3 regions of the Dechloromonas aquae genome follow, and region 2 is predicted to be linked to each of the others. Evidence: predicted binding sites of a transcription regulator. Region 2 holds the regulator's gene; each other region holds the start of a gene.

Region 1 (3,276 bases), 1.3 Mb from region 2:
CGGCCAGCCACAGCAAGCTGCCGGTCAGCAAGGATGAGAGCCCGGCCAGCCACAATCCGGCCCGAACCAGGGCTCGCACCCCGCCCCAGTCGTGCGCGCCCAGTGCCTGCCCCACCGCCGCCATCACCGCAATCCCCAACGACAGCGGCAACATGTAAGCCAGGGCAGAAAGATTGGCCACGATCCGGTGCCCGGCAACAACCGTAGCCCCGAGTGAGGCAATCAGCAGCGCAATCAGTGTAAAGGCGGTGATTTCTACGAAATTCGACACCCCCATCGGCAGCCCCAGACGCAGCAATTCGCGCCAGATCGGCCAGCGAGGGCGCTTCCAACCACGCAAAGGCCGGTAACAGCGACCGAGCGGCCCGTAATGCAGATAGGCGGCAGCACCACCGCAGGCCACCCAGCCAATCAACACATTCGACCAGGCGCACCCCACCACTCCCAGCGGTTCGCCAGCCCAGCCTTGCAGGGCCAAACCCCAGGCCAGCAAGGCATGCACCAGCAGCGCGGCAAGACCGATCAACATCAAGACCCGTGGTCGCCCAAGAGCATTGCAGAAAGCGTAAAAGGTCCGGTAGCACAAAGCTGCGGGCAGCCCCCAGGCAAGAATCTGCAAATATTCCCGAACCTTGGCGTCGACCGTGGAATCCATGCCAGCACTGCCCAGCAGGAAGCCGGGAAAGATCAGCAACAGCATTCCCGGCACGCTGAGCAGCAGCGCCAGCCAGAATGTCTGCTGCAGGATTTGCACCACCTTGCCCCCCTCGCCTGCGCCGTGCGCATGGGCCACCATCGGCGCCACAGCCTGGACGATGCCAACCAGCGCAAACACCAGCGAGATATGGATGCCTCCGCCAATTGCCACTGCCGCGAGGTCGGCTGAACTGACATGACCGAGCACGGCGGTATCAACCAGCATCATGCCGACAGAAGACAACTGGGCGATCAGGATCGGCAAGGCATGGGCCAGCAGCCTGCGGGCGGTTGAATAAAGCATGGGCGGCATTGTCGCATAGCCGGACATGCTCACCGAGGTTGACCTGGCTCAACAATACCCCTGCCGGCAACGGGGAAAATCCCCGGTTCATAACAACGAACAGGGAGACCCTCATGGCAGGAAAACCAGGGCTGCATGCCATCGAGCACGCCAGCCGCGATGAAATTTCGCAGTTGCAAACCGAGCGTCTGCGTCAGACGCTGCAGCAGGCCTACGCCAACGTCCCGCATTACCGCCAACGCTTCGACGCTGCGGGCGTACATCCGGACGATTTCAAATCCCTGGCCGACCTGGCCAAGTTTCCGTTCACCACCAAGCAGGACTTGCGCGACAACTATCCTTACGGGATGTTCGCGGTACCGCGGGAAGAGGTGGTGCGGATCCATGCCTCCAGCGGCACCACCGGCAAACCGACGGTGGTCGGCTACACCCGGCGCGACATCGACACCTGGGCTGATCTCGTCGCCCGCTCGATTCACGCCGCCGGCGGGCGCGCCGGCGACATCCTGCACGTCGCTTACGGCTACGGCCTGTTCACCGGCGGGCTGGGCGCGCATTACGGTGCCGAACGCCTCGGCTGCACGGTGATCCCGATGTCCGGCGGGCAGACCGAAAAGCAGGTGCAACTGATCTGCGACTTCAAGCCAAGCATCATCATGGTCACCCCTTCGTACATGCTCAACATCGCCGACGAGTTCCGCCGCCAGGGCATCGACCCGCGCAGCACTGCACTGCGCATCGGTATCCACGGCGCCGAACCGTGGACCGACGCAATGCGCGGCGAAATCGAGAATATTTTCGGAATCGACGCGGTCGACATCTACGGCCTCTCGGAAGTGATCGGCCCCGGCGTCGCCAACGAATGCGCCGAGAGCAAGGATGGACCAGTGATCTGGGAAGACCATTTCTACCCGGAAATCATCGATCCGAGCACCGGCGAAGTGCTGCCTGACGGCTGTCAGGGCGAACTGGTGTTCACCTCGCTGAGCAAGGAAGCGATGCCGGTGATCCGCTACCGGACCCGCGACCTGACCCGGCTGCTGGCCCCGACCTCACGCAGCATGCGGCGGATCGGCAAGATCACCGGCCGCTCCGACGACATGCTGATCATTCGCGGGGTCAACGTCTTCCCGTCGCAGATTGAAGAGCTGATCCTGCGCCAGCCCAGGCTGTCGCCGCACTACATGCTCGAGCTGACGCGCGACGGCCACCTCGATTCGCTGAAGGTGAACGTCGAAATGAAGCCCGAGTTCCAGTTCGTCGGCCAGGCCGAAAAGGAATTTGCCGCGCACGACCTGCAACACCACATCAAGTCCTATATCGGTATTTCAGCCCGCGTCGAAGTCGTCGATAGCGGCGGGATCGAGCGTTCAGTCGGCAAGGCCCGGCGCGTCATCGACCGCCGCCCGCAGGCAAACTGAAGCACCAGGATCAGACAATCCTGGCCCGCAGCGGAGGCAGTCCGGCGACCGTTCCTTCAAGACGGTCGCCACGTTGCAGCGGCCCGACGCCAGCCGGCGTCCCGGTGTAGATCAGATCGCCCGCTGCCAGGCTGACCAGCGCCGACAACTCGGCAATGATCTGCGGCACCTTCCACATCATCTCCGACAAGTCGCCTGCCTGCCGGACCTCACCATTCACCTGCAAACCGATCTCGCCGCCCGCCGGATGGCCGCAATCAGCGACCAACACCAGCGGCCCGCATACGGCCGACTGGTCAAACCCCTTGCTCATGTCCCAGGGATGCCCCTTTTCCTTGGCCCGCGCCTGCAGGTCGCGACGGGTCAGGTCGAGGCCCACGGCGTAACCCAAAATCAGGCTTTTGGCCTGGTCGACCGTAAGATTGCTGCCTCCGTCGCCCAAAGCCACCACCATTTCCACCTCATGGTGCAAATTGCTCGTCCGCGGCGGATAGGACACGCTCAATTCGCCGTCTCCGGCGACCAGCGCATCCGCAGGCTTGGTAAAGAAAAAAGGCGGCTCCAGGCCTTGCGCCTGATCGACCGCCCCCATCTCGCGCGCATGCTCGGCGTAGTTGCGGCCAACACAGAAAATACGCCGAACGGGGAAACGTGCCGCACTACCCTGAACGGGCACCAGCACCGGAGGCGGAAGGGGAAACAGAACTTGCACGAACAGACTCCTCGAACGCATGGGAAATGGGTTAAAAATGCCACATAATGACGCTTTTTGCGCGTCCAGGAGAATTGATTCATGCTGCGGAAAGTGCCCCGGCGGTTGCTCGCCCTGCTGGCAGCCCTGCCCCTCACTCCCGC
Region 2 (3,276 bases):
CATGCCGATGAAGACGTAACCAGCTTCGGTCAGCTTGCGGATTGCCAGCGCCAGAATCTGCAGCTTGCTGTCGGCCGACGGCAAATCGTCTTCGGCAATCCGGCGCTGCGGCTTGAACAGGCTGGGCAAGTGCGCATAGTTGTAAATCGACAGACGGTCCGGGTCCATCGCCAGCACACGCTCGAGCGTGCGGTTGAAGCCCATCACGGTCTGATGCGGCAGGCCGTAGATCAGGTCCACCGAAATCGACTTGAAGCCATTGGCGCGGGCCGCTTGGATCACGTTGGCGGTTTCTTCCTCGCTCTGGATGCGGTTGACCGCCGCCTGAACACGTTCGTCGAAATCCTGGACACCGACGCTCATCCGGTTGAAGCCGAGTTCACCAAGCAGCGCCACGGTTGCCGTATCAACCTTGCGCGGGTCGACTTCAATCGAGAACTCGCCGCCTTCAAGCAACTTGAAATGCTTGCGCGTCTCGCCCATCAACTGGCGCATCTCGTCGTGCGACAGGAAGGTCGGCGTACCACCGCCCCAGTGCAGCTGGATGACCTCGTGTTCGCCGTCGGTGCCTTCGAGCGCCGCGCTCTGCAAGGCCAGTTCGCGCCCCAGGTACTTCAGATACTTGGCACTGCGCCCGTGATCCTTGGTAATGATCTTGTTGCAGGCACAGTAGTAGCAAATGGTGTTGCAGAAAGGAATATGGAAATACAGCGACAAGGGACGGCTGATACCGCCGATGTTGCGTTTGCTCAGCCACAATTTGGCGGCATCGGAGTCGAATGCCTCGACGAAACGATCCGCGGTGGGGTAGGATGTGTAACGCGGTCCATTGACGTCGAAACGACGGATGATTTCAGGATCAAAAACCAGATTTTCAGTGGCAAAATTCATTGAGCTAGGCGCCTCGCTTTTTGCGGCATTATGTTCGGAAGGTCGATTTTAACGGTTGACATGGATCAATCGATTGCAGGTTGCGTATGGGTCAGCACAAACTGAACGAAGAAGTATCCCTCGCGGTCATCAAAACGGCCTGTTCCAACTGCAACTTGCGTGAGCTCTGCCTGCCGCTTGGGCTCTCGCCTGAGGAAATGGCACGCCTCGACGATCTGGTCTCGACCCGCCGCCGGGTCAAGCGTGGCGACCACCTCTACCGCGCCAGCGAAACCTTTGATGCAATCTACGCGATCCGCAGCGGCTTTTTCAAAACCGGCGTCCTGCTCTCCGACGGCCGGGACCAGGTGACGGGCTTCCAGATGGCCGGCGAATTGCTCGGACTTGACGGAATCAGCACTGAACACCACACCTGCAACGCGATCGCCCTCGAAGACAGCGAGGTCTGCGCGATCCCCTTCTCGCGCCTGGAGTCCCTGTCGCGCGAGATTCATACCCTGCAACACCATTTCCACAAGGTAATGAGCCGCGAAATCGTCCGTGACCATGGTGTAATGATGCTGCTCGGAACAATGCGCGCCGAAGAGCGCCTGGCCGCCTTCCTGCTCAACCTGTCACAGCGCTTCACCGCGCGCGGCTTTTCTCCCTCCGAGTTCTACCTGCGGATGACCCGCGAGGAAATCGGCAGTTACCTGGGTCTCAAACTGGAAACCGTTTCACGCGCCTTTTCCCGTTTCCAGGAAGAGGGCCATATCGCAGTCCAGCAGAAACACATCCGCATTCTCAATGTTGCCGGACTCAAGAGCCTGATGCACCCGCAACACTGACCCGAACAGGGGCGGAAGCTTGCCGCTCAAGCCCAGGGCCACGGATTGCGGGTCATGGCAACGCTGACGATGTAGCCATAAGCCACCACCGCCAGCACCAGGCAGAGTGCACGCCCACGCAAGGTGGGCGCACGCTTGAGGGCCAGCGCCCCAAGGACGATGTAAGCGAGCAAACCAAAAAACTTGCCAGTCAGCCAGTCGAGCATGAACGGATATTGACCGCTCAACCACGCCAGAAGCAACGCGCTGCCCAGTAATGAACTATCGATCAGATGCGGCAATATGCGTGTCAGGCGATGACCGAGCAACGGCGACCCCCGCAGCATCCACAGCCCCCGCAGCAAGAAGCCGATGCCACTGAGCACCACACAACTGACATGCAGATGCTTCAACAACAGATAGCTCACGCCCCCTCCTCCGCGATACCCGACAATAGCCGCTGGTGCGCCCGATAACGCCGCAAGGCCAACCACAAATTCCTCGCCAGCCACAGCATGGCTGCTGCAAAACTCAGACCAGCCGGCCGTGCCAGCCAGTCGGGGAAAAACACTGCCAGCAGCAAGAGCAGCATTGCCGTGAAATACAAGCGTGATTGCAAGAGAGCATCGCGTTCAGGCAACAGCTTACCCATGCTGGGAGCCGAAACCTTGCCCTGTCCGGCATTTTGCAAATGCATCCAGGCCAGAAAAGGGACGATCTTGTATAGCATTCCGGAAATAAAGGCGACAAAGGCACCGGGCAGCAGCAAGACCCCGATCAGCACCGGCCAGCCAGCCCAGGCAAACGCCTCGGGCAAGGCATTCACGGTCAACAGCAGCAATAGCGCAAAAACCGCGCAAAGCAGCCCTCCTTGCCAGAAACGATAAATCGCGTCGGGCCGCGCCCGCCGCCGCTGCCCCTGCAGATACAAGGTCTGAACGGCAAAGGCCAGCCCCAGGCCGGCAGCCAGCTGGCGAGCCAGCAAACCGGCCGCAGCGAACCGGAAAATCTCGGCCAGCGACCAAAACAGCACGACGCCACACATTGCCCAGGGAAACAGCCAGCCGGCTCGCGCCGGATAGCCCGGCGTTAACTGAAACATCGGGACCACGACATAGGCAACGGCGGCGAGCAGGACGGTGGCCCAGGCGCCGAGAGCCCAGCCCGCATGCAGGTCAGTCACCCCCGAAACTGGCCAGGCCCAGCCACCGGCCAAGGTCAGGGCCAACCCGCCCCCCAGCAGCAAGCTGAGCGCCAACGCTGGCAAAGCCAGCTTCAGGCCGGCGATGGTAGGGCTGGTAAGGGGTACCCGCCACAAAGCCTGCACGGCAGAATGGATAAACCAGCCACCAGCCGACAGCAACAGGGCTGCCGCCAATTGCAACCAGCCTGGCCTGCCGAACAGCAATCCTGCCGCCAGCATCAGCGCACCGAGCAACAGCAGCGGATGCAGGCCACGCGCCAGCTGCAAAGGCTGGCGCAGATTGGCACCGGCAACCACCGGCAGAATCTGGATCAGCGCCCCAAGCATCACCATCAGCATGAAACCGACGGTCAGCAAGTGCGTGGCTGCCAGCAA
Region 3 (3,276 bases), 570 kb from region 2:
GCCGCGGATTGTCGAGTTGGCCGACCGGGTAGCTAGCCGCTTCGTCGCCGCCTTGCTGGTGGTGGCTGTGCTTGCAGCGCTGGGCTGGTACTGGGTCGATCCGGAGCGGGCCTTGTGGATCATGGTTTCGGTGCTGGTGGTGACCTGCCCCTGCGCGTTGTCCTTGGCTACTCCGATTGCTTTGACGGTGGGGGCTGGTGCATTGGCCAGAGATGGTTTGCTGGTGACCCGCGGGCACGCAATTGAAACTCTGGCGAGGGCAACTCACTTCGTCTTCGATAAAACCGGTACGTTGACGACTGGAAACATGCGTTTGCTTGATCTTCTGCCGCTGGCTGGGTGCTCGCGTGAGCGAGTGCTGGCGCTGGCAGCTACGCTGGAGCAGGCCTCTGAGCATCCCCTGGCGGAGGCGCTGCGCGAGGCGTCGGATGTTCGGCTGGCGGTCGGGGAGTTGCTCAATGTTCCCGGGCGTGGCGTCGAGGGGGTGGTCGACGGCCGTCGTTATCGCTTGGGGCGGCCTGATTACGCATTGGATTTGGCTGGGGTGCCAATCGCAGAACTGCCCGCCGATTGGCTGGGTAGTGCCGACACGGTGGTCGCGCTGGCCGATCAAGAGGCTTGTCTGGGCTTGTTCAGAATTGGCGATGGCTTGCGACCTGAAGCGCGGCAACTGATTGGTAGTTTGCGCAAGGCTGGGCGCCATGTCGTGCTATTGAGTGGCGATGCGCAGGCGGTTGTTGAGCGAGTGGCGGCTGAACTAGATGTGAGCGAGGCGCATGCAGGGATGTCGCCGCAGCAGAAGCACGAATATGTTCACCGTCTGCAGGAGGTTGGTGCGGTTGTGGCAATGATTGGCGATGGCATCAATGATGCTCCGGTGTTGGCGCAGGCTCAGGTTTCGGTTGCCATGGGCGGGGGGGCGCAGTTGGCCAGAACCCAGTCTGATTTCGTTCTGCTTTCAGAAAATCTGGAGCACCTGCGTCATGGTTTGCTGCGAGCCATGAAAACTTTGAGGGTGATCCGTCAGAATCTGTGGTGGTCGTTTGCGTATAATTTTATTGCCCTGCCTTTGGCGATCATGGGCTATGTGACGCCTTGGCTTGCGGGTATAGGCATGTCCGCGAGTTCCTTGTTGGTGGTACTTAACTCATTGCGGATTCAGCGCTTGGAGAATGACTGATGGAAAGTGTTTATTTGTTGATACCGGTTTCGGTCGTCCTGGTCTTCGGAATTGCGCTTGCTTTTTGGTGGTCGGTGCGGAGCGGTCAGTTTGACGATCTCGAGGGGCCCGGCTTCAAAGTATTGATGGACGAGCCTCAGTTGCCTCCTGCGCCAGAGGGCGCAGGCAAGGATAAGAGCCAATCAGAAAATGTTTGACCTGCGTCAACGCTGAATTTATGCGGCTCCGGCAAGATTGAAAAAGGTGAGGCCGAAAGGATTCACATCGTTTCTCTGTTGGGGTTGGGGTGCGTTGCGGCGCACCCTTTTTTTGTCCACCGTACCCTGTGCTGCCTTTTGTCCGTGCAGCGTCTTCCGCGACCAGATTTGCTTTGCTGATATCCCTTGGCTGGGGCATTTTTCGCATTTGCGAAGTGTGCTTATCGGCAATCCGGACTAGATATTCGGTCGGTTGATCTAGGTCAAAACGCCCCGAGTAATCTAGAATACCATCCGCTTTCAAGTGCCCCCTTGGCATCAGGGAGGCGGGCATCCGTTTTTTCATTAACGAGAGGTGGGTTCATGTCTGGAACGCAAACCACATATAACGATAAGGTCGTACGGCAATTTGCCGTCATGACCGTCATCTGGGGCATCGTCGGCATGCTTGTCGGTGTCATCATTGCTGCGCAACTGGTGTGGCCGGAACTGAATATCGGTCCCTGGCTGCACTTCGGCCGTCTGCGTCCGCTGCATACCAATGCAGTGATTTTCGCTTTTGGTGGCTGTGCGCTCTTCGCTACTTCCTACTGGGTTGTGCAGCGTACGTGCCATACCCGCCTGTGGGGTGGTCCGCTGATTCCGTTTACTTTCTGGGGTTGGCAACTGATCATTGTCCTGGCCGCAGTAACCTTGCCGTTGGGTATCACCAGTGGTAAGGAATACGCTGAACTGGAGTGGCCGATCGATATCCTGATTACTCTGGTCTGGGTGTCTTACGCTGTTGTGTTCTTTGGAACCGTCGCGGTTCGCAAGGTTTCGCATATTTATGTTGCCAACTGGTTCTTTGGGGCCTTCATCATCGCTGTTGCGCTGCTGCATCTCGGTAACAGCGCTGCGCTGCCGGTGACCTTGACCAAGTCCTATTCTGCCTATGCAGGTGTGCAGGATGCGATGATTCAGTGGTGGTATGGCCACAATGCGGTCGGTTTCTTCCTGACCGCAGGCTTCCTCGGCATGATGTACTACTTCGTTCCGAAGCAGGCCGGTCGTCCGGTTTACTCCTATCGCCTGTCCGTGGTGCACTTCTGGGCGTTGATCTTCACCTACATGTGGGCTGGTCCGCACCACTTGCATTACACCGCCCTGCCTGACTGGACCCAGTCCGTCGGTATGCTCTTCTCCCTGATCCTGCTTGCTCCGTCTTGGGGTGGGATGATCAACGGCATCATGACCTTGTCTGGCGCCTGGCATAAGCTGCGCGACGATCCTGTTCTGAAATTCCTGATCACCTCCCTGTCCTTCTACGGTATGTCCACGTTTGAAGGCCCGATGATGTCAATCAAGACGGTTAATGCGCTGTCCCACTATACCGACTGGACTGTCGGTCACGTGCACTCCGGTGCTCTCGGCTGGGTTGCCATGGTTTCGATCGGTTCGATCTACTACCTGTTGCCCCGCTTGTTTGGCAAAACCGAGATGTACAGCACCAAGCTGGTTACGACTCACTTCTGGATCGCAACCATCGGTACGGTTCTCTACATTGCTTCCATGTGGATTGCCGGTGTGATGCAGGGCCTGATGTGGCGTGCAGTTAACGCTGACGGCACCCTGGCTTACAGCTTTGTCGAATCGGTCAAGGGCTCTTACCCGTTCTGGGCTATTCGTGTCCTGGGTGGTGCTCTGTTCCTGTCTGGTATGGTGATCATGGCTTACAACATGTTCAAGACCATGGCGGGTGGCAAGACGGAAGACATGCCGGTCATCGCTCCGGCTGGTCATCACGCTTGATTAGAGGTAAAGAACAATGATTAAGCACGAACAAATCGAAAAAAGCGTACCGCTCCTGATCATTCTCACCTTGTTGGTTGTTGTCTGGGGTGGTTTGCTCGAGATCGT

Evidence for each region. Region 2 encodes FNR, which switches genes on or off when oxygen is low (the NO sensors DNR and NnrR bind a similar motif). Its sites were predicted from a motif close to TTGANCTAGNTCAA; they were not measured.
Region 1: a site for FNR is predicted at 1,039-1,052, ahead of paaK (phenylacetate--CoA ligase PaaK). Genes of this name have one in related genera too.
Region 3: a site for FNR is predicted at 1,631-1,644, ahead of ccoN (cytochrome-c oxidase, cbb3-type subunit I). Genes of this name have one in related genera too.

Annotation. Positions count from the first base shown of each region.
Region 1 covers NZ_CP144212.1:2,745,564-2,748,839, forward strand. Annotated here, with positions in the region: gene VX159_RS12455 (MATE family efflux transporter) at 1-1,000, opposite strand, end outside; gene paaK (phenylacetate--CoA ligase PaaK) at 1,114-2,421, shown strand; gene VX159_RS12465 (fumarylacetoacetate hydrolase family protein) at 2,432-3,133, opposite strand; gene VX159_RS12470 (hypothetical protein) at 3,215-3,276, shown strand, end outside.
Region 2 covers NZ_CP144212.1:1,447,127-1,450,402, reverse strand. Annotated here, with positions in the region: gene hemN (oxygen-independent coproporphyrinogen III oxidase) at 1-891, opposite strand, end outside; gene fnr (fumarate/nitrate reduction transcriptional regulator Fnr) at 978-1,718, shown strand; gene VX159_RS06585 (SirB2 family protein) at 1,745-2,125, opposite strand; gene VX159_RS06580 (hypothetical protein) at 2,122-3,276, opposite strand, start outside.
Region 3 covers NZ_CP144212.1:881,932-885,207, forward strand. Annotated here, with positions in the region: gene VX159_RS03990 (heavy metal translocating P-type ATPase) at 1-1,180, shown strand, start outside; gene ccoS (cbb3-type cytochrome oxidase assembly protein CcoS) at 1,180-1,377, shown strand; gene ccoN (cytochrome-c oxidase, cbb3-type subunit I) at 1,741-3,168, shown strand; gene ccoO (cytochrome-c oxidase, cbb3-type subunit II) at 3,188-3,276, shown strand, end outside.